4 regions of the Ruegeria sp. N4 genome follow, and region 3 is predicted to be linked to each of the others. Evidence: riboswitches for the same ligand, from Rfam matches in the RefSeq annotation. Region 3 holds a riboswitch; each other region holds the start of a gene.
What was found. Region 3 has a riboswitch for cobalamin ahead of ACR0LW_RS07260 (DUF1636 family protein). Riboswitches for the same ligand answer to the same signal wherever they lie in the genome.
Positions count from the first base shown of each region.

Region 1: linked by a shared signal. The riboswitch ahead of ACR0LW_RS16475 (hypothetical protein) and the one ahead of ACR0LW_RS07260 (DUF1636 family protein) in region 3 are both predicted to bind cobalamin.
Region 2: linked by a shared signal. The riboswitch ahead of ACR0LW_RS04610 (DUF1636 domain-containing protein) and the one ahead of ACR0LW_RS07260 (DUF1636 family protein) in region 3 are both predicted to bind cobalamin.
Region 4: linked by a shared signal. The riboswitch ahead of ACR0LW_RS13480 (hypothetical protein) and the one ahead of ACR0LW_RS07260 (DUF1636 family protein) in region 3 are both predicted to bind cobalamin.

Region 1 covers NZ_JBQFLT010000011.1:125,616-131,312, forward strand. Annotated here, with positions in the region: gene metH (methionine synthase) at 1-1,167, opposite strand, end outside; gene ACR0LW_RS16470 (homocysteine S-methyltransferase family protein) at 1,164-2,216, opposite strand; gene ACR0LW_RS16475 (hypothetical protein) at 2,431-2,730, opposite strand; cobalamin riboswitch at 2,853-3,064, opposite strand; gene ACR0LW_RS16480 (AbrB family transcriptional regulator) at 3,160-4,224, opposite strand; gene ACR0LW_RS16485 (nucleoside 2-deoxyribosyltransferase) at 4,445-5,149, opposite strand; gene ACR0LW_RS16490 (ATP-binding protein) at 5,181-5,697, opposite strand, start outside.
Region 2 covers NZ_JBQFLT010000001.1:916,425-922,121, forward strand. Annotated here, with positions in the region: gene ACR0LW_RS04590 (TolC family outer membrane protein) at 1-753, opposite strand, end outside; gene ACR0LW_RS04595 (protein-L-isoaspartate O-methyltransferase family protein) at 849-1,502, opposite strand; tRNA gene ACR0LW_RS04600 (tRNA-Cys) at 1,731-1,804, shown strand; gene ACR0LW_RS04605 (NAD(P)-dependent oxidoreductase) at 1,855-2,847, opposite strand; cobalamin riboswitch at 2,951-3,170, shown strand; gene ACR0LW_RS04610 (DUF1636 domain-containing protein) at 3,264-3,644, shown strand; gene cobW (cobalamin biosynthesis protein CobW) at 3,641-4,696, shown strand; gene cobN (cobaltochelatase subunit CobN) at 4,700-5,697, shown strand, end outside.
Region 3 covers NZ_JBQFLT010000003.1:163,720-169,416, reverse strand. Annotated here, with positions in the region: gene ACR0LW_RS07275 (glucokinase) at 1-735, shown strand, start outside; gene ACR0LW_RS07270 (carbohydrate kinase family protein) at 770-1,696, shown strand; gene ACR0LW_RS07265 (D-lyxose/D-mannose family sugar isomerase) at 1,715-2,380, shown strand; cobalamin riboswitch at 2,440-2,643, shown strand; gene ACR0LW_RS07260 (DUF1636 family protein) at 2,743-3,099, shown strand; gene ACR0LW_RS07255 (ABC transporter ATP-binding protein) at 3,096-3,872, shown strand; gene ACR0LW_RS07250 (ABC transporter substrate-binding protein) at 3,888-4,835, shown strand; gene ACR0LW_RS07245 (FecCD family ABC transporter permease) at 4,837-5,697, shown strand, end outside.
Region 4 covers NZ_JBQFLT010000008.1:45,336-51,032, reverse strand. Annotated here, with positions in the region: gene ACR0LW_RS13490 (DNA polymerase III subunit gamma/tau) at 1-435, opposite strand, end outside; gene ACR0LW_RS13485 (protein-tyrosine phosphatase family protein) at 609-1,121, shown strand; gene ACR0LW_RS13480 (hypothetical protein) at 1,113-1,520, opposite strand; cobalamin riboswitch at 1,608-1,828, opposite strand; gene ACR0LW_RS13475 (alpha/beta hydrolase family protein) at 1,987-2,844, shown strand; RNA gene ffs (signal recognition particle sRNA small type) at 2,874-2,972, opposite strand; gene ACR0LW_RS13465 (bifunctional 2',3'-cyclic-nucleotide 2'-phosphodiesterase/3'-nucleotidase) at 3,012-4,844, opposite strand; gene nudC (NAD(+) diphosphatase) at 5,072-5,697, shown strand, end outside.

The DNA.
Region 1 (5,697 bases), on a different contig from region 3:
AGCTGATTTCACCACCTGCGGCAGGAACATCTTGCCCGCGCCAAACAGATCGCCCACCACGTTCATCCCGGCCATCAGAGGCCCCTCGATGACATGCAAGGGGCGTTCCGCATCGCCGCGCGCGGCCTCGGTGTCTTCTTCGATGAACTCGGTGATACCGTTGACCAGCGCATGCTCCAGCCGTTTCTCGACCGGCCAGTCGCGCCAGGCCAGGTCGCGGGTTTTCTCCTCGCGCTTGTCACCACGGAAACGTTCGGCGATGTCCAGCAGGTTCTCGGTCGCGCTGCCGCCGGATTTCGGCTGGCGGTTCAGGACCACATCCTCGCATGCTTCGCGCAGGTCGGGATCGATCTGGTCATAGACCGCTAGTTGGCCCGCATTGACGATGCCCATATCCATCCCGGCCTGAATGGCATGGTACAGGAACACCGCATGCATCGCCTCGCGCACCGGTTCATTGCCACGAAAGCTGAAAGACAGGTTCGACACCCCGCCCGAGACATGTGCATGGGGCAGGTTCTGACTTATCCAGCGGGTCGCCTCGATGAAATCGACGCCGTAATTGTCGTGTTCCTCGATTCCCGTGGCGACGGCAAAGATGTTGGGGTCAAAGATGATGTCTTCGGGTGGGAACCCCATATCCTCGACCAGAATGCGATAAGCGCGGGCGCAAATCTCGGTCTTGCGCTCGAAGGTGTCGGCCTGACCGGCCTCGTCAAAGGCCATGACCACCACAGCAGCCCCATAGGCCAGACACAGACCCGCGTGATGGCGAAACGCCTCTTCGCCCTCTTTCAGGCTGATCGAGTTCACCACAGGCTTTCCCTGCACGCATTGCAGCCCGGCCTCGATCACCTCCCACTTCGAGCTGTCGATCATGATTGGCACGCGGGCGATATCGGGCTCGGACGCGACAAGGTTCAGGTATTCGACCATCGCCTGTTTGCTGTCGATCAGCCCTTCATCCATGTTGATGTCGATGATCTGAGCGCCGTTTTCCACCTGATCCCGCGCAACGTCCAGCGCGGCGGCATAGTCGCGGTTCACGATCAGCTTGCGAAACCGGGCCGAGCCGGTGACGTTGGTCCGCTCACCCACATTCACAAAGGGGATGTCGGGCGTCAGGACAAAAGGCTCCAGCCCTGAGAGGCGCAGGTGACGGGTCATGCTGGTACCTTTCTGGGGGCAAAAGGGGCAACCGCTTCGGCAATCGCGCGAATATGGTCGGGTGTGGTGCCGCAGCAACCGCCGACCACGTTGACGATGCCATCGCGGGCAAACTCTTCGACCTGAGCGGCGGTCTGGTCCGGGGTTTCGTCATACTGTCCGAACTCATTCGGCAGGCCCGCATTGGGGTAGGCGCAGGTCAGGGCGGTAGCCACGCCCGAAATCTCGGCCATATGCGGGCGCATGGATGCAGCGCCAAGGGCGCAGTTCAGCCCGACGGTGAAAGGGCGCGCATGGGCGACCGAGTGCCAGAAGGCGGTGGGCGTCTGGCCAGAAAGCGTCCGGCCCGAGGCATCGGTGATCGTGCCCGAGATCATCAGCGGCAGGCGACGTCCGGCCTTGGCGAAGCTCTCGAAAGCCGCAAAAATCGCCGCCTTGGCGTTCAGCGTGTCAAAGATCGTCTCGATCAGGATCAGGTCAGAGCCTCCTTCGATCAGCCCGTCGATCTGCTGGCCATAGGCTATGCGCAGATCATCAAAACTGACGGCGCGGTATCCGGGATCGTTCACATCCGGGCTGATCGAGGCCGTCCGGTTCGTCGGCCCCACAGCCCCGGCCACAAACCGGGGTTTGCCGTCCTCAGCCGTGGCCCGGTCCGCCGCGCGCCGCGCCACCTGCGCGCCTGCGACGTTCAGATCATGCACCGCAGCCTCCAGCCCGTAATCGGCCTGCGCGATGGTGGTTGAGGAAAAAGTGTTGGTTTCAAGGATGTCCGCCCCGGCCATTGCGAATTCATACTGTATATCCTCAACCGCCTGCGGCTGGGTCAGCACCAACAGGTCGTTGTTGCCCTGTTGCGGATGATCCGGGTGATAGTGATGCCGACAGCCGGGGCCATGGATGTGACCGTTGGCGGTAAAATCCTCTTCGGTCATGTTCAGCGTCTGGATCATTGTGCCCATGGCCCCGTCAAGGATCAGGATGCGCTGGGCAGCCAATGCGCGCAGCGTCGCGAGCGCGGGTGTGTCGGGCAAGGTAAAGTCAAGCATTCGCGGTATCCAATCGGCTGTGTGGGCCGAAGGTATAGCGCGTTGGCATTATGAGGTGAAATGATTGTTATTCGACTAAATTATGAGTTTGCGTCATGATGCACCTTGTTCGGCGTGCAAATCCAACGAAATCACTAATAAGCAGTCAAAGCATTGCCCGGCCAAAATCGTCCAAAATGCGGGCGATGGCACAGGCTGAATTGCCCGCATGAGATCACAAGGCGGCGCGGCGCGCGCGATGGCCCCCTCGGCGCTGTTTTGCGGGCAGGGCCAGGAACAATGGTTCCAGGGGCATCTGCATGGATCTGGCCAGCAGGTCGCAGAACACAGCGATGGCGGGTGAGGTCTCGGCAAACGGTTTGGCCTTGGCCAAAGCAATCCGCGCCTGCGCATGGTAGTTCGCGGAACCGGGCAGGCCGCCCAGCCATTGCATATAGCCCATCTGCCCCAGCTCTTGCGCGCGCTGCGGAGGCACGTGGCCGGTGTCCAGTTGGGAAATGGTCAGGTCAAGCATAACGACGCCCTCCGCGTTTTTGGGCGGCTTGTGTGGGGCATCAACAGTGATGTCTGGCCAATGCGGTCCATCTCTTGTCGCTCCGTCCACGGGCACCCCGCCCGAGTTAAGGTGACTGCGGCACATTTGCGCCGGAGATGGCAGGTCTCCTGACTTGCGGTTCATCGCTGTCCCCGTCCTTCCCGGACAACCCATGCGGGGTCATCCAGTGGTCTGTCGGGGGTCGCTCGCCGCTTACAGTTGCGGGGGCAGTTGCGGCCTTGGGCGTTTGCCCGCACCGCATTCCCTTTTCAGCCGACTCAGAGCGTCGGACACCATCGGCTGCACAGTCTCATAAGGCCAAAGCCCTGTCTACCGGTGCCAGCAAAGCACGCAGCGTCGGATTGCAACCCGTCGGGACTTGAACCCAAATCAAACTGCGAAACCCTTCTAATCCCGAGAGCGGGACCAGCGCACCAGAAGACTGGCCGCGATGGGCGCGCCGATGATCACCAGAACGATCCGTGTCAGGTGGTGGGTAATGACAAACCCGAGATCCGCGCCCGAGACGATGGCCAAGACCGTCATTTCAGCCTGCCCGCCGGGGGCATAGGCAAGGAAGGCCTCGATCGGTTGCCCGAACCCCAACGTGGTCACAAGGGCCGTGAAGGCTGCCGCAAGTATGGCCAGCACAACAACATAGGCGCAGCCCGCCGCCACAACTTTGCGCAGCTCGACCCATGTGACACCGATAAATTTCACGCCGATGGTGCAGCCGATAAAGAATTGCGCGACAAGGATCGCCTCGCGCGGTGGGCGGGTGTGGATGAAATCGCCCAGTGACAAGGCCGCAGTCAGGATCATTGGGCCCAAAATGGACGCTCCGAACAGGCCGATCCGCTCACCGCCTTTCCAGCCGACAATGGCGGCGACGACCATCAGCGCCAGTTCTTGCAGAGGCAGGTCGCGGGCGGGTTCGCCAATGGGGTTGGTCAGGTCAGCGTCGTAGAACAGGGTCAGGAGCAACGGGGCGAGCGTCACGATGATCAGCACGCGCGTGCCATGGATCAGGGACAGGGCGCGCGGATTGGCACCGGCCTCGGTGCCGAAGATGATCATGTCCTGCAACCCGCCGGGCATCGCGGCGTAAAAGGCCGTTTTGTCGTCAAAGCCCCAGACCTTGCGAAAGAACGGCACCCCGACCAAAGCGATCAATAGGATGAAGGGCGGGATCAGAGCAATTGACGCTGCCATTTTCGGCAGTTGGCCAAACAGATCAGGCGTGATCGAAGCCCCCACCGCCACGCCCAGGATGGTACGCGCCGCGACCGAGATCTGCCCGAACCCTTCCATCGGCGCATGCGCCAGTGCCGCAATCAGGCAGGCGGTCATGGGGCCGAACAGAAAGGGTAGGGGCAGGCCCAGCATCCAGAATACGACCGTTCCCAGCACGGCAAGGCCGAAGGTGATGGCCCGCCTTACGGGGCGGCTTGGTGATGTGGCTTGGACGGACAAATTTCAGGCCCGATGTCATGGGATCAATTGTATCCAATGGTATACAAATGGGCGCGGTTTGCAAGACCACGCGCACCGACCATTCAGAATGCCCGAGTGAAGAACGGCCTGTGATGCAGCTTGGCGCTATCAGCGTGTGTTGGATGAGATCCAGGAACGAGGTCTCGAAATCAAGGCGAGTGTCACTGAATTCGTTTCAACCCCACCAATCCAACAGGGCTTACGTGGGTGCCGACCCGCCAAACGCCGCCTGATAAGCCTTGTTGCTTTTCGCCCAGTCGATCAGTTCCTCACCCGCTTCCAGCGCGGCCTTCTCGTTTGGCGCATTCGAAATGGCATCCAGCCGCTTGTGAAGGTCGGAACTGGGGTCTGCCGTCATCGCCCCAACCTCCATCACAAGGCTGACATTCGGGGGCGGGGTGTAGACATAGCCGTTCTGCGATTGCGCCTCGATCCGTTTGAGCAGGGCGGGCACGATGGATGCGGTGTCATGCACATAGTCCCAATTGGTCGAAAGCCCCTGAATCATCGGGTTATCGACCCCACCAAACAGCGTCACCGGTGTCGTCTTGTAGATCACAAGGGGCATTCCAGCGGCGTAGGCTGTTGTCACCTCGACAATACTGCCGCCATCGGGCACCCGGCCATCCATGTTGAACACAAGGCTCGAACAGCGCCCGAGCAATTGGTAGATATCCTGCGCGTAGCCGACCTTGAGGATGATATACAGCATCTCCTGTCCCTTTTGTGACCAGACCTGAGGGTCCTGCAACATATCCATCATCTTGGCGATCTCGACGCCGTCGCGCGGGGCGAGATAGGTGCCGAACCCTCCGGCCTCGAGCACGGCGGCGATGTTATATTGCTCCCAAAGATCACCGACGCTGAACATCGGGCCCGAGCAGAAAACGATATGGTCTGTCATGAAATGGTCCTCTGGTTAAAATTCAGTGTCGTCAGGCCGGGTCTGAAGCGGCTGCGCCGGGCTCCAGCCGACCGGCCCAATCGGCAACCAACTGCGCGCCTTCGGCTTCGCGCGCGGTGCCGTTTAGCATATCAGACAGCACCCGCGCACAGCGCAGGGCCAGCGAAGCCGATCCGGCAGCCCCGGCTTCGTCAATTGCGGTGCGCAGCAGCGCCTCGGCCTCATCTTGTCGGTCCAGAACAGCCAGCACCTGTGCTTTCAACCGCATCAGGTCCGGGTTCCAAACCGGCTGGTTCAACATCCCCGACAGTTGCAGCCCGGTGTCAACGATCGCCAGCGCCGTATCCGGATCGTCATTGGCCAGCCGTGTGTCAGCCATGATCGCAAACCCCATGCCCGAGCCTGTCTGACTGCCGGTTTTCGCCAGCAAGGCCAGACCGGCATCAACCTCCTGACAACGCTTGTCCGGCGGGTCGATGGGTTGTCCGGCCCGGAACAACTGGCTTAACCCGCCCCAAAGCGGGATGCCAAGCTGGGTGCATGTCTCA
Region 2 (5,697 bases), on a different contig from region 3:
GCGGCGCGCGAACGAGATCGCCTCGGACTCGGACCGGGGCAGTGACGGAAGGCTGGGCTGACCAGCGGTCGCCCCCGGTAGTTTGCCGACGGCATTTACATATTCCGCCTGCGCCGTGCTCAGGTTACCGCGTGCAACTGCCAGATCGGCCTGGGAACTGGCCAGCTGTGCCTCGGACAGGGCGACGTCCGTGCGCGTGACTTCACCCACTTCGAAACGGTCCCGCGAGGCCCGAAGTTCCTCGGCCGACACATCGACGTCATTCACCTGAATCTGCACGGTTTCTTCCTGCAGAACGACGTTGAGATAAGCGTTTGCTGCGCGGAACAGAATGGCCTGCTCGACATCGATCAGGCTTTGGCGCGTGGACAACACGATTTCCTGCGCGGATTGCTTACCGAGAATCGAGAACCCGCCATCATAGATCAACTGGGCCAGCGTGAGGCCGGTAAAGAATGTCGAAGGCTCGTTCCGGACCACTATACCGCTAGTCGTTGTCCGCGTGTAATCCTGCGAAACGCGCACTGTCCAGTTGATGATCGGACGCAGCGCGGACACCGCAATGGCAACATCTTCATCAGCGGCACGCAACAGCGCGCGGTTCTGTTCAAGAAGACCGCTGGTGTTATACGCCCCGATAAAGGCATCGGTCAGGTTGTCCGCCCATGCCAGGCGTACAGGCATAACGCTAAGGGCAAGACCAGCGGTCACCGCCAAGGCCCTGACCAGCTTACCAGTTGCCGTTCCACGCATCACCAAATCCTCTCAAATCAAAATTACACTGCCCTGCGGGAAGTTTGCGTTGCCGTTTTCAACTAATCAAGGTGGCAGAAAAAACCACCGCCCGACTATAGCGAAAATGCACACTCGACTGAAAAACTGTCCAGTGTCGGCGCACTGGCGTTGAAAGCGTCGCGCCAGCTGACCCGGTCACCAGCCTTGCGCCCGATCCGAACGACGCCCAGACCATCCTGCACAAACAGACAGGCGATGCGCCCGTTGTCTTTCAACTGACCCAGCAGAGCGTCCGGCACCTGCTGCACGCCGCCCTGTATCATGATCACGTCGTAAGGCCCGTGTTCCTCGGCCCCTTGCTCCAGCGGGCCGACATGCACCACGGCATTGTCTGCGTCCGCCTCTGTCAGGGCATCCTGCGCTTCTGCGGCCAGCGCTTCATCGCTTTCAACAGCAACCACCAGTTCGGCCATGCGCGCGGCAACGGCGGTGGAATATCCCAGCCCCGGCGCGATATCCAAAACTGCCTCATCTTTGCAAATATTTACGGCGTCCAGCATCTTGGCCAGAGTCCGAGGCTCCAGCATGCTGCGCCCGTCCCCCAGATCGATTATGCCTTCCACATAGGCTGCCTCGCGCTGCGCATCCGGCACGAAATTCTCACGCGGGACGGTCAGCATGGCATCGATGATCGGGAATTTCGTGACATCAGAGGGCCGAATCTGCGTATCGACCATAGTGCGGCGTCGGGTTGCGAAATCTGTCATGTGATCTCTCGTCTGAATTCCCACGTTTTTTTGGCTTTTGCCACATCCCGCAGCAACCGGCAACGGCCCTGTTGCCACAGCCCGGACCGTGCGACAGGTTTGTGATCCGGCCCAGATCAGCATTTCCCGCCTCAGGCGCCAAAATTACACGCAATCCTCTGGACGCCCCATAAGAAAGCTGCTAAAACGCCTGTCACACCACGGCAAGTATTTGATTTTACTTGAAAAGGCGAGTTGGCGGAGTGGTGACGCAGCGGATTGCAAATCCGTGTACACCGGTTCGATTCCGGTACTCGCCTCCACTTCCTTCAATACCTTCACCTCGCGACGCAAAGACGAAAGCGCGCCCCTCTTAGGAATCGCGCCCCGCCGGGATAACCTCATAACCCGGTTCTTCAGGTTCATCGTCCTGCATTTCAGGTGGAAAGCCGGGCGCGCGGATGTCGAGGCCGGTGGCGTCTTCCAGGCGTTTGATGATGTTGGGCGACAGTTCGCGTTCGCCGTAGCGTGCGATGCCGTCCTCGAAGATCTTGATCATGATCGGGTTGATCTCAAGCGGGACACCCGCGCGGTCGGCGACGTCCTGAAACAGGCCGATATCCTTTTTGACAAGGTCCATGGTAAAGGAAATATCGCGCGAGCCGTTCAGGATGACCTGGCTTTCGGTCTCATGCACAAATGAGGTGCCAGACGAGATCTTGATCGCCTCATAGGTCGTGTTCAGGTCCATCCCGGCGGCTTTGGCGGTCACCAGCGCTTCGGCGCAGGTGATCAGGTTGGCGGTGGCCAGATAGTTGGTCAGAACTTTCAGAACCGAGGCCGAGCCGAGTTCGCCGGTATGCAACACCCGACGGCCCATCGTTGTCAGGAAGGGCAGGATTCGCTCAAAAGTATCCCGGTCGCAACCCGCGAAGATCGAGATATTGCCGGTTGCCGCCCGGTGGCATCCGCCGGAAACGGGGCAATCAACCGCCGCCCCGCCCCGTTCGATGACCATGGCACCCAGCCGCTTGGCCTCGGCCTCGTCGGTGGTGGACATTTCCATCCAAATTTTGCCGGGGCCGACCTCGGGCAACATCTCCTGCATCACCGCGTCCGAGGCGGCAGGCGATGGCAGGCAGGTGATCACCGCGTCGCAATCGTGCATCAGCTGGGCCGGGCTTTCGGCGGCCTTTGCGCCCTTTTCGACGAATTCTTCCACCAGGTCTGCATTCAGGTCATGGACCGTCAGGTCGATCCCGTTGCGCAGCAACGAGCCCGAGAGTTTTCCGCCCACATTTCCAAGTCCGATGAACCCAACTTTCATTATTCGCGTCTCCCTGCGTGTTTTCCGGTATGCGACCATGTCGCGGGCACCGCGTCATGCCGCCCAGCGACGCTGGCAGGTCGCTTTTCATCCTAGCCACGCGATGGTGGTCGCATCGCGCTTGACAACCTGCCCACACGTGCCGCATGTCCCTGTCGTTGGTGTCGGCGACAGCCGATGAAAAGGGAATGCGTCAACGGTTTATCCGCCAAACGCAGCCGCCCCCGCGACCGTGACCGGAGAGGGTGCCCAATGCCACTGGCCTGCCAGGCCGGGAAGGCGGGACATCCGACAGAGGAGCCAGACGAACCGGGCCTCTGACATCCGCAAGCCGGGAGACCTGCCAGCACCCGAAGTTGAAACCGGGCGGGGTGTTCCGGTGTCGGGTCCATGTGCATCGCGTGGCCCGCATGAAACCCCGTCCCCCGCGAAGAGGATTTGGGGGGATGAGAGACATGACCGAGACTGCGCCGGTCGAGCTGCTGGTTTGCACCACGTGCCGCCGGGGTCTGCCCATCGAGGATGATGACCAGCGCCCTGGCACATTGCTGCACAAAGCGCTGGAACAGGCGGACCTGCCCGAGGGCGTCACGCTGAAAGCCGTCGAATGCCTGTCGAACTGCGATCAGGGCTGTTCCATCGTGCTGCGCGGCGGGCCGGATCGCTGGACCTTTGTGTACGAGAACCTCAATGAAACCGATCACGTTGACGTCATCGTCGACGGAGCGACCAAGTATCTGGCCACCGAGGACGGCTTGGTCAAATGGCGCGAGCGCCCCGAACATTTCCGCAAGAACTGCGCCTCGCGCATTCCCCCGATTGGAGCCCTGAAATGAGCAATCTCGAAAAACTCCCCGTCACTGTGATCACCGGCTTTCTGGGCTCGGGCAAGACCACGCTGGTCAAGCATCTGATGCAGAACCCGCAGGGCAAGCGTCTGGCCGTGGTGGTCAACGAGTTCGGCGATGTGGGCGTTGATGGCGACATCCTGAAATCCTGCGCCATCCCGGATTGCCCGGCGGAAAACATCATGGAACTGGCCAATGGCTGCATCTGCTGCACCGTGGCCGATGATTTCATCCCCACGATCGAGGCGCTGATGGCGCTGGAGCCGCGCCCGGATCACATCCTGATCGAAACCTCGGGCCTCGCCCTGCCGAAACCGCTGCTCAAGGCGTTCGACTGGCCCGATATCCGGTCGAAAATCACCGTGGATGGCGTGATCGCTCTGGCCGATGCCGAGGCTGTGGCCGCAGGTCGTTTTGCCCCGAATGTTGAAGCGGTGGATGCCCAGCGGCTGGCCGATGACTCGATCGACCACGAAACGCCCCTGTCCGAGGTGTTCGAGGATCAGATCTCCTGCGCCGACATCATCCTGCTGACCAAGCCCGATCTGGCCGGTCCTGAGGGTGTGGCGAAAGCCAAAGAGGTCATCGCTGCCGAAGCCCCGCGCCCCCTGCCCGTGGTTGAAGTGGCCGAAGGTGCCGTGGACGTGCGCGTCGTGCTGGGCCTTGAGGCCGCCGCCGAAGATGACATGGACGCGCGCCCCTCGCATCACGACGGCCACCATGACCACGAGCATGACGATTTCGAAAGCATCATCGTCGAGTTGCCGGAACAGACCGATCCCGCCGATCTGGTAGCCAAGATCGAACGTCTGGCCAAGGAACTGAACATCCTGCGCGTCAAAGGCTATGCCGCCGTTCAGGGCAAACCCATGCGTCTGCTTGTGCAGGCCGTTGGCGCGCGCGTCCGCCACCAGTATGACCGCCCGTGGGAGCCCGGCGAGGACCGTCGCTCACGTCTGGTCGTGATTGCCGAGCATGACGACATCAAAGAGGCCGCGATCCGCGATATCCTCGTAGGCGTCACCGAGGCCGCCGAGTAAGCCATGCACGTCGTCTTCCGCGAAAGCCACGGGTTAGAGGAAACCGAGACCCCGACCGATCTGGGCCAGAGCCCGGCGGATCTGGTGGTGCTGTCCTTCTCGGACAGCGACCTTGGCGCTTTCGCGGCGGGCTGGCATCGCGGTGGCGGCCCCGAGGGGCGGATGCCGACGATGCGGCTGGCGAACCTGACGGCGCTGAAGCATCCTCTGTCGGTTGACACTTACGTGGAGCAAACGCTGGAAGGCGCGAAGGGTATCCTGATCCGCCTGATCGGTGGTGTGCCTTACTGGTCCTATGGCTTGCAACAGGTTCTGGCACTGGCGCAGACCAAAGGCATTGCGCTGGCGGTGCTGCCTGCGGATGGGCGCGAGGATACGCGGCTGGATGACTATTCCACCCTGCCCGTCTCGACCCTGCGGCGGCTGGCGCATCTGTGCGACACCGGCGGAGAGGTGGCGGCGCAGGCCGCCCTGGCGCAGATGGCGCTGGCGGCGGGGCTTTATGCCGGGCCGGTGATGGGGGCCAAGACGCTGCCCGAATGCGGCGCGTGGTGCCCGGACCGCGGCGTGATCCCGGTGGATACGGCATTCACGGGTGACGCGAAACGCATCCTTGTCACCTTCTACCGGGCCTATCTGACCTCAGCCGACACCGCCCCGGTCGCGGCCCTGATCCGCAGCCTCCGCACGCGTGGATTCGAGGCAGTGGGCCTGTTCGCCCCATCGCTGAAAGCCCCCGCAGCGGCGGATTGGCTGCGTGAGCAGGTCGTGGCGCTGGCCCCGTCGGCCATCATCAACGCCACCTCATTCTCGGGCAAAGGCGCGTCGGGCACCTCGCCTCTGGACGCCGCCAACGTGCCGGTATTTCAGGTGGCGCTGGCCACCTCGCGCCGCAAGGCATGGGCCGAGGCGGAACGCGGGCTGTCCCCCGCCGACCTCGCCATGCACGTGGTACTGCCCGAGGTGGACGGGCGGATCTCAGCAGGCATTGCCTCGTTCAA
Region 3 (5,697 bases):
GCTGAGTTAGCCAAGGCCACAGGTGCGCGGCATACCTATGTGATCAACGACTTCACCGCTGCAGGATGGTCCGTGGCCGAGGCAACGAAGGCCGATGTGGCCGTGCTGCAGGGCGACCCTACACCGCCAACCGGCACCCGTCTGGTCGTTGGCCCGGGAACCGGGCTGGGTGTCGGGGCGCTGTTGTATTCGGAAGGACATTACCACACAGCCTCGGGCGAAGGCGGTCATGTCGGTGTCTCCCCGCGTCACCGGGACGAGGTTGATATTTTCGAAGCCGCCCGCCACATCGCGCCGGACTGTTTCTTTGGCGATAGCCTGACGCTTGAAGCTGAAATGTTCCTGAGCGGCACGGGGCTGCCTGTCCTCTATCAATCCATCGCACTGGCCGCCGGTCAGACTGACGCAGCGCACCGCCCGGCAAAGGACATTCTTCACGACGCCCGCAACGGATCGGATGCGCATGCCATCAAAGCGGCAGAGATGTTCACGACCCATCTGGGCGCTCTGCTGGGTGATCTGGCCGTCACCTTGATCCCCCGGGGCGGCGTGTTCCTGGTGGGCGGCGTGGCTGAGAAGAACCGCTGGCTGTTTGGCGAGCGTTTTCTGGACGCCTTCAATCAAGGCGGTCGATTCAGCGATTTGCGGCAAGGGATGAACCTTTATATCTCGGAACAGGTCGAATTTGGCATTGTTGGCGCTAACAACTTCTGCAAAAATGCGCTCATGCGGTAAAACCGTGTGACCATTTCCAAAGAAGGACCGCGGGATGATCCTGTGTTGTGGCGAAGCCCTGATCGACATGATCGCCGAACCGACCACGTCTGGCGCACAGGGCTATGTGCCCCATTCCGGCGGCGCAATTTTCAACACGGCCATCGCCCTTGGGCGCTTGGGCGCGCCGGTGGGGATGCTGACAGGCCTGTCCTCGGATATGTTTGGCGCGCAATTGGCGGACACGCTGAAGGCAAGCCATGTGGACACCTCGCACGTGATTGCCAGCGACCGCCCGACCACTTTGGCCTTCGTGAAGCTGGTGGATGGGCATGCCTCGTACAATTTTGTTGATGAAAACACGGCCGGGCGGATGTTGCAGCCCGAGGATATGCCGCAGCAATTGTTGGCGACCTCGACCCTGTATCTGGGGGGGATCAGTCTGGCCTGTGAACCCTGTGCCGATGCCTATGCCGCGCTGCTCGACCGTCATGGCGGCGACCGCGCGGTGATGCTGGACCCAAATATCCGGCCGGGATTCATCAAGGACCAGACCCGCTATCGCACCCGCTTGAATCGCATGATCGCGCAGGCCGATATTGTCAAAGTCTCGGACGAGGATCTGGACTGGATCATTCCGGGGCCGGAAACCCATGCCGAGAAGGTGCCCTTGTTGCTGAAGGCCGGACCGTCCGTGGTGATCGTGACGCGGGGCGGTCAGGGGGCCTCGGGCTATCTGGCGGACGGGTCCGAGACCTCGGTGGCAGTCAAACCGGTGCAGGTTGTCGATACTGTGGGCGCCGGCGATACGTTCAACGCGGGCGTTTTGGCCGAACTCCACCGCGCCGGGCACCTGAGCAAAGAGGGCCTGCGCGCCTTGACGCCTGATAGCCTGCGCGCGGCTTTGTCCCTGGGCGCAGAAGTCGCCGCCGTCACCGTATCCCGCGCCGGGGCAAACCCGCCCTGGGCGCATGAGCTTTGATCCCCCGAGGGAACCGACATGAAACGATCCGACATCAACGACATCAAGACCGAGGCGCAGGCCTTCATCAAATCCTTCGGCGCGGTCCTGCCGCCCTTCGCCGACTGGTCCCCTGATCAGATGCGCAGCGCAAAGGCCGACACGATCCGCGCCCGAGGGTTGGGCTGGGACATTACCGATTACGGTCAGGGCAAGTTTGATGAGCTGGGCCTGTTCCTGTTCACCCTGCGCAATGGCGACGTGAATGATCTGAACCAGGGTCGCGGTATGCTCTATGCCGAGAAACTGCTGATTTCGCGAGACAAACAATTATCTCCGATGCACCGCCATATCATCAAGGCCGAGGACATTATCAACCGGGGCGGCGGTGATCTGGTGATGGAGATCTACGCCTCGGACCCCGAAGGCGGCATTGATCGCGACAATCCGGTGGTTGTGCCCAGCGATGGCTGCGACGTGACGATCACGCCCGGCGAATTGCTGCGCCTGAAACCCGGCGAAAGCGTGACCCTGATGCCCGGTATCTGGCATGCCTTCTGGGCCGAGCGTGGGGATTGTCTGATCGGTGAAGTCTCAACCGTCAATGACGACCGCACCGACAATGTGTTCGAGCAACCGATCCCCCGGTTCGCGACCATTGAAGAGGACGCAGCGCCGGAATTTTTGCTGGTTGCGGATTACTAAACACTCAGTCCGCGCCGCCAAAATCTCGACCAGAGCGCTTGACAATTAAATCCGCGACAGACTAGCTGACCAGCGATGGTTCCCGTAGCGATGCCTGCGGGATGAAAATGGGAATACGGTGCGGCCCTGCGGCCAAATCCGTGACTGCCCCCGCAACTGTAAGCGCAGAGCGACGCCAAATCACCACTGGCCTGAACAGGTCGGGAAGGTTGGCCAAGCCACGACCCGCAAGTCAGGAGACCTGCCATCACCTGTGCAACCAACCCGGGGCGGGGTGTCCTGGAAGGAGGATTTGATGGCTCAATTTTTCGCCTGCGGGCGTGGCTTTTTCTTTTCGCGCGGTTTCCGCAGCGGGAACAGCCATGTCATCCCAAGCTGACCACTTCGTCCTGATCTGTTCGACCTGTCAGGGTGAAATCGAAGCCAAGGCAGCCAAGGCCAGTTTGGACGCAACCCTACCACCGGGGTTTGCGACCCGAATGATTGCCTGCATGGCAGGGTGCGAACGCCCCATGACCGTTGGGCTGCAAGCCGAAGGCAAGGCGCAGTATCTGTTCGGCGATATCCAAAGCCCCGCCGATCTGGACGCGATTGCCGCCTTCGCCCGCCAATTCCGCGACAGTGACGACGGCTGGACCAGTGCAACCGATCGGCCCCTTGCCCTGCTTTTCAAAACTCTGGCCCGTCTGCCGCGCCTTTCGACAGAGGGCGAGAAATGAGTTTTCTGGTTGCCAAGGGGCTCGAATACTACGCCCTGAATGGGGATGTGTTGCTACAGGATGTCTCCTTCTCATTGGATGAGGGGTCGATCCTGGCCATTGCCGGGCCAAACGGGGCCGGGAAAACCACGCTGTTGAACCTGCTTTGTGGCCTCGAACGTCTGGCCTTGGGCGATGTGACGATCAAGGGGCGAAGCCTGCGTCAATTATCTGCCCCTGAACGGGCACGCACCATCGCTGTGGTCGGGCAGCAGGAACTGCCTGACGGCAGGCTGAAACTGCGCGACTATGTGGCCCTTGGGCAAATCCCGATTCAGGCCGACCGGTCAGCCGAGGATCATAAGGCCGATCTTGAGCGGGTGCTTGAGATCACCGAACTGGTCCCGCTGGCCGATAAACCGATGCAACGTCTGTCCGGCGGCGAACGTCAGCGGGCGCATATCGCACGGGCCCTGGCGCAAAGGCCATCGCTGCTGTTTCTGGACGAGCCGACAAACCACCTCGACCCCGACGCCAAGGGCCACATGCTGTCGCTGGTGGCCGAACTAGGCGTGACGGTTGTGATGATCGTGCATGATCTGGTCATGATCCCCGAATTCGCCACCCATGTCGCTTTGATGAAGGCAACCCGCATGACCGGCTTCGGCCCGGTTCCCGAAGTTCTGACACCCGAGCGTGTGCGCGATACGTTTGGCGTTGACTACCTGTGTTTCCAGCACGAAGGGCGCGTGATCCCTGCGCTGGATATCCGAAAACGAAAGCTGTCATCATAACAGGAGAATTTGATAATGCAGAAATTCTGGTCCGTGGTCCTTGTTTCGGGCCTCGCAAGTGGTGCGGCGGCGCATGAAGTGACCGTCGACAATTGCGGCGAACCACTGGTGTTCGACGGCACGCCCGAGCGGATTGTCGTGCACGACATGAACATGACCGACATGGCCTTTGCGCTGGGTTTGCAGGACAAGATTGTCGGCCTGACCGGCATTACCGGCTGGTACAAGACCAGCCCGGATTTCGATGCAAAACGCGGTGACATCCCGGAACTGGCGCCCAAATACCCCACCGTCGAAAATCTGGTCGCGGTCGAGCCGGATATGTTCTTTGCCGGTTGGTATTACGGCATGCAGCCGGGTGGCGAAGTCACCCCCGACACGCTGGAACCCTTTGGCATCAAAACCATGGTCCTGACCGAAAGCTGCGTTCACCTGAACAAGGACCGCCCCGAAGCCAGCATGGACCTTCTGTTCGATGACGTGCTGCGTCTGGGCAAGGTGATGCATGTGGAAGACAAGGCCGAAGCGTTGGTTTCGGGCTGGAAAGACCAGCTGGCGGCCATCGAATCCAAAACCGCAGACCTGCCGAAACCCCGCGTCTTCCTGCTGGACGGTCCCGCCGATGCGCCCTTTACCGCCGGTAAATTCGCCATTCCAGACGCCATGATCGAGGCTGCGGGCGGTGTCAGCGTCACCCATGACATGGACACCAGCTGGGGTCGCACCTCATGGGAAGCAGTGGCCGCCGCAAACCCCGAATTTCTGGTCCTACTGGACTATCAGACCGGGAACGGTGCCGAGGACACGTTCAAGTTTCTGCAGGAGCATCCGGCCATGTCCCTGACCGATGCCGTCAAGAACGAACGCTGGATCGGTCTGCGCTATGAAGAGCTGACGCCGGGACCGGCAAACATAGACGCCATCGAAAAGATGGTTTCGGCCATGCACCCGGAGCTGAACTAACATGGCTCAAACGGGCCGCGCGGTCCTGCTGGGGGCGGTCATTCTGACCGCCCTTTTGCTGCTGTCGGTCGTCTATGGCACGACATCCATTCCCGTCGCCGACGTGGCGACAGCGATCATGCTGGGCACCGGCTTGACCGAAGGCGAGATGTCGCCCCTGCACCGGATCGTATTTGACCTGCGCCTGCCCCGCGCCTTGTTCGCGGCCGTCATCGGTGCCGGATTGGGTGTGGTCGGCGTGGTGCTGCAAACCACCACACGCAACGATCTGGCCGACCCCTTCCTGTTTGGCCTGTCCTCGGGCGCCGCCGCCGGGGCGGTTCTGGTCATCACGGTAACCGGGGACGTGCTTGGTTTCTGGACCCTGCCGCTTGCCGCCTTCTGTGGCGGTCTGATCGCGTCAGGCATCGTTCTGGCGCTGGTTCAGGGCCTGCGCACAAGCGCGCCCGAAAAGCTGATCCTTGCCGGGCTTGCGGTCTCGTTCCTGTTTTCTGCCATCACCAACTATCTGATCTTTTCCGGCGACAGTCGTGCTGCGCATTCAGTGATCTTCTGGATGCTGGGCGGTCTTGGCCTCGCGCGGTGGGAGACCTTTCCCCTTGTCCTGATCGGGCTTGCGATGATCCTGGGCTATTCGCTCTATCGCAGCCGCTGGCTGGACGCGCTGCTGACCGGGGATTTCACCGCAGCGACGCTGGGTATTCCGGTTCAGGGCCTGCGGTTTCGCATGTTCTTTGTTGCTGCTCTGGCCACTGCAAGCTTTGTCTCGGTCGCGGGCGTCATTGGCTTTGTCGGCCTGATGGTCCCTCACATCGCCCGAGGCATTGCCGGAACGCTGCACCGCAATCTGTTGGTAACCTCG
Region 4 (5,697 bases), on a different contig from region 3:
GCTGGTCGAGAGCATGTGAACCTCGTCGATGATGTAAATCTTGTAGCGGGCCGAGGCGGCGCGATAGCGGACGCTGTCGATGATTTCGCGGATGTCGTTGACGCCGGTGCGGCTGGCGGCGTCCATTTCCATCACGTCGACATGGCGGCCCTCCATGATCGCGGTGCAATGTTCGCAGACGCCACAGGGTTCGGTTGTCGGGCCACCAGTGCCATCGGGGCCGATGCAGTTCATGCCCTTGGCGATGATCCGCGCCGTGGTTGTCTTGCCGGTGCCGCGAATGCCGGTCATGACAAAGGCTTGGGCGATCCGGTCGGCTTCGAACGCATTCTTCAGCGTGCGCACCATCGCGTCCTGACCCACCAGATCAGCAAAGGTTTCCGGACGGTATTTGCGGGCGAGAACCTGATAGGCGGGGCTGTCTGTGTCGGTCATGTCTGCTCTGGCGGATTCGGGACGTCGTCGCAGCGTAGTGGCCGCTGCCGCCCGCGTCCACCGCGCGGTCGGGGAAATTTGGTTTGGAAAGACCCGAGATCGGCGTAAACTGGAATCTCAGTATTTTTGAAGCACATTTTACAAGCAGGCTTGGGTTTGGGAGGAAATCTTTGATGTCGCAACTGGTCGTCTACGCGCTGCAAGTCGGAGGCGGAACACTTGCGCTGACCTCGATGCCGGGACGCGGCGGAGATTATGCGGGCGATCTGGATACAATCGCGGATTGGAAACCCGGTCTTGTGATCTCGATGACCACGGAAGTTGAGATGCTGCAGGACGGGGCCCGGACCTTTGGCAGTGACATTCAGGGCCGCGCCAGCCGATGGGTTCATTTGCCGGTCGAGGATTTTGGCGCCCCGCCGCGCGCCGTTCACGATCGGTGGGGGTCGGTCAGCGCATCGGCGCGGCAGGCTTTGTCCGGCGGTGGCCGGGTGCTGGTGCATTGCCGGGGTGGGTGCGGGCGATCCGGTATGGTGGTCTTGCGCCTGATGCTGGAATGCGGGGAACCGGCAGACAAGGCGCTGGCCCGGTTGCGGGCCCTGCGCCCCTGCGCGGTGGAAACCGACGAGCAGATGGCATGGGCCACGAAAGCGAACCACGCACCTTTGGATGCGCGCTCAGGCTGATACCCGCGCCGGTTCCTGCACTGGTCTTGAAGGTCTCAGGGCTAAGACCTCAAGCATGGCGCAAGGCGTTCTTGGCAAGGCCCCGGACGGAAGGGCCGCGCATGTCTCGTCAAAAATCAGGTCGGCATAGGTATCCAGCGTTTGGATCGGCGTGTCCGCCTCGGTGCCGCAGAAGATGCGTATCTGTTCTGGTCCGGCGCGAAAGCGGGCCATGCACCCTTGCGCGCAATGCGTCAGGTCGCTGCTGCCTTCGATTTCGAATCCTTCGCTGGTGACGTGGTCGGCCTTGTTCATTGCCTCGGCCAGCGCGCGTGCCATGCGCGCCATTGCGGGGCAGGGCCCGCCTGTGCGTTGGCAAATGGTCGCCACGTATTCGTGGGTTTTTGTCTTCCAGATCATCCTGCGCCCTCCGCGCGGTGGACGGGGACGTTGGCAGGCGGTTCAGCTATGCGCTGTCAGGACCTGCCCGGACACCCCGCCCGAGTTTCGGTTACGTTGATGATGGCAGGTCTCCTGACTTGCGGGTCGTTGCTTTGCCGACCTTCCCAGCCTTTCGGCCAGTGGCATTCCGGCATCGCTTACCGCTTACAGTTGCGGGGGCAGTCGCGGCTTTGGTTCGTTCCGGTTTGACCGGGCAGAACCGCACCGTGTTCCCTTTTCATCCCGACCTATTGTGTGGATCGGAAACCATCACACAACCGCTAGCGTCTGTTCGCGTTCTGAGTCAAGCGGGGTTTTGGGTGTCGCGTACACATGCCTTGTTTCGGGCGACGTGTGGTCAAGTGGCAGCGGGGTTGACTCGGCTGCGGGTTGTTGTGCCTCTTGGGCAGGTAAACCGATTGGTTCAGAAAGGCCCGCAGGTTCGATGTTGGACACGCAACTGCACGTGAAGATCGAGGATTTTCAGTTTCCCGCTGGCCCGGCGCAGCTGTCGGCGCGGCTGTATCGGCCTTTTACTGATCCCGAAACGGTGGTGGTACTGAACGGGGCGACCGGTGTGCCGCGCGACTACTACCAGCACTTTGCCCGGTGGTTGGCTGCCGAGCGTGGCATGGCCTGCCTGACGTATGACTATCGTGATTTCGGTCACTCTGTTTCCGGCCCCATGCGCAAATCGCAGGTCACGATGTCGGACTGGGCCCTGATCGACATGCCCGCAGCACGGGCCGAGATGCGCCGAAGGTTTCCCGACGCCCGGCAATGGAGCATTGGTCATTCCGTCGGCGGAATGCTGGGGCCGATTCAGCCGGATATCGACCAGATCGACCGGATGATCTGTGTCTGCTCGGGGCTGGTGACGCTGTCCGATCACCCATGGCCCTATCGGGGGTTGGCCTGGGCGTTCTGGCACGGGCATGTTCCGCTGCTTGTGAAAGCCCTGGGGTATCTGCCCGGCAAAGCCATTGGGTTCGGTGCCGATCTGCCGGGCTCTGTCTATTGGCAATGGCGCAGGTGGTGCACCGCACCTTTGAATTATGTGCCAGAGATCGGAAAGGATTTGCCACCGGCGCGCTGGGCGGATCTGGGTGTTCCGGTGGATCTGTTCACCAGCGACGACGATCAGACCGTCCCGCCAAAAGCCGTATGGCGTCTGGCGGATCTGTATGGGCCGGGCGCGCGGCGGCACCTGTTGTCGCCCAAGGAATTCGGAGTGAAAGAGATCGGCCATATCGGCGCATTTGCCCGCCGGAATTCGGCAATCTGGCCCCAGTTGGTTGCCTGATTGTGCTGATGAGCGGATACATGGGGGAAAGGTGAGAGGTTGGACATCGACCCAAGCGGGGCTCGTTGTGGCTGCTTCCTTCCGGACCTGACCAGGTTGGCGAGGCGCTCGCCCGCGCCAACCTCTCAGCGCTTGATATAGGGAAGCCTGGGGAAAATGACAACCCGTCAGAGTGTCAGCCGGATGCGTTCGAACCCCTGCGGGTCCGGGTCCAGAACGATAGGGTCGTAGTTCTGCAACTCTGACAGGTATTTCAGCGCGCCGGGCCCTGTACTGAGGATTGACTGAACCCCGGCCTGCGGCGCGAACGAAAACGGATAAACCGCCTGAGACAGCGGGTCGGCGGGCAGGTACCCGGTCAGATAATCGCGTAGGATTCGCTTGATATCTATTGCAGGCAGGTTGATCGGCTCTGCCGTTTCCACAAACGGGAAATGCCCGCCACCATTGGCGCGGTAATTGTTGAGCGCGACCACAAAATCCTGATTGGGGTCAAGCGTAGACCCGTCAATTCTGGCCTGCCGGATGCGGCGGTGAGAATTGTCGATCAACTGCCCCTGAGCGTCAAACCGGGCCGGGTAGGACGGGTCGATCTGGTAGGTCAGGCCAAAGAGAAGGTCGAAATTGTACCCAACCCGACCGGAGTCGATCAGATCGGTCTCGTCGTCGCGACGCAGGGTGTTGAAAAGACCCGCCGACATCTCAAGCCAGTCCAGCACCTGAGCGCCGCTGACCTTCACCGCCCTCAGTTCGTTCGGAAAGACGTAAAGGTCCGCGATGTGGCGCAGGCACACCTCGCCCGCCGGGACATCGGTATAATATCGCGGCCCGGACCGACCGCCGCATTTATAGGGCGAAACGGCGGACAACATGGGCATATTGGCCAGTGCGGTGCCGGACAGATAGGGGCGTAATGCAGCAGCTTGCGCCGAGGCCACCAATGCCAACCCCCGATCAACGGCGCAAAAGCTGAAATAGGTGTGCATCGGTTGTGCGATTCGCGCCACCGGCTCGGCCATCTTGGTGCGGGTTCGGGCGTGCACGGGTGCAAAAAGCCGGACCATGACGGGATCCTCTGGCGTTTCAGGGGCGGGTTTGGTCTGGCGAAGCGGTCTCAACGCGACCTGCAGGTCGGTGACTTGCCACCCGAGATCGGCAGAGTGGGACAGGTTCAGATCAATCACGCCCAGATGACTTCCTGCGGACCCGGGCATGACAACCGGTTTGCCATGGACCAGCCCGGCCTCGGGGTCGACATGGGCCAACCCCTGATGGTCGTTTCCGGGAAAGGTCAGATGCGTGTGCCCGGCTACAAGGGCGTCAATGCCGTCAATAGCGGCCAACGGGATCACGGCATTCTCCAGCCCCGGTACATCCTGATCCTGACCGAGGCCGGAATGAGCCAGCGCGATGACCAGATCACACCCCGCCGATTTCAGGGTCTGCACGGAGCGTCGCGCCGCGCTCAGGCAATCCTCGACCGTGATGTCATCGCCCAGATGATGCGCTTCCCATTGCGCGGTCTGAGGGGGCAGAACCGACAACACGCCCACGCGGATGGGAATGCCCTGCCCGTTCAGCGAAATCGATCGGTCAAGCACCGCATGGTCCTGCCAGCGTTGCGAAACCCCCGACCGGCGGCGCATATTGCTGCACAGGACGGGACATGGAGCCTGATCAAGCACAGTGTCCAGCACCGCCAGCCCAAAGCCGAAATCGTGATTTCCAAGCCCGACGGCGTCATAATGCAGGGCCGCAAACCCTTGCATCATTGGATGGCCGTCAGGGTCCTGTGCCGCCTGATCGCCCAGCGGCGTGCCCTGAAGCGCATCGCCATTGTCGAACAGCAAAACAAGCGCGCCGTCTGCTTCTGCTCTCGCCGTGCGGATCAGACTGGCGGTTCGCGTGAATCCAATCGTGGGGTCCGGCTGATCCGAGTAATAGTCGAAACCGGTCAGATTCATGTGCAGATCAGTTGTCGCGAGGATACGAATATGCACATCCGAACTTTCAGTTTGACCCGGTCTAAAAGGTCCAGTTTTCACTCTTGAATTTTACTATTGGATGCTGGTGCTAAATCAAAATCAACAATTGGTAGACTTAATGCCAATGTTTCCAGGCCTGTGCAAGCATTGCCTCTGGCCGCGCATGGCCCGGCACCGCGAAAGGCCATTGCAACGCCGGGGCAGTCATGGCAGCCCTGTCAGCAAAGCCGAAGGGGCAGGTGATGATAAATGCAGAACAGGTGACTTTCGGTGGCGCGGGTCTGAACCGTGCAGCTCATATTCGGGGCGACGCCGAGAAGTTGTCACAAGCACAAGGCAATCCGGCAGCCAGATGTGTTCTGTTGTGGCGCGGTAAATTGCTGGTGCAGGGTGACAGGCTGGATCGGTTGGCTTTGCAGCCCATGTCTCATCCCCTGATTACACGCGGACCCAGAGGGATTGTTTCCGCGCCAATCTTTCTGGGGCTGGATGCTTCAGATGCCCCTTTGTTTGCGCTGGATATTTCGAACTGGGCCGCCGAAGGGCTGGACCTGACCGGTGTTGGCGCGTTTGTCGATAAGACCGAACAGCAACATCCCGACCTGCCCGAAGGCCATGTCTTTGCCGAGCTGCGCCGGATCATGACCCGCCTGTCGCCCCTTGATGCCGAACTGGCGGCGACGGCCAAAGCGGTAATCGGCTGGCATGAAACGCATAAATTCTGCGCCAAATGCGGCGCGCCCAGTGAAATCTCGCAGGCCGGGTGGCAGCGCAGTTGCCCGACCTGCGGCGCGCAGCATTTTCCGCGTACGGACCCGGTCGTCATCATGCTGATCACCCATGGCGACGCGGTGCTGATGGGCCGCTC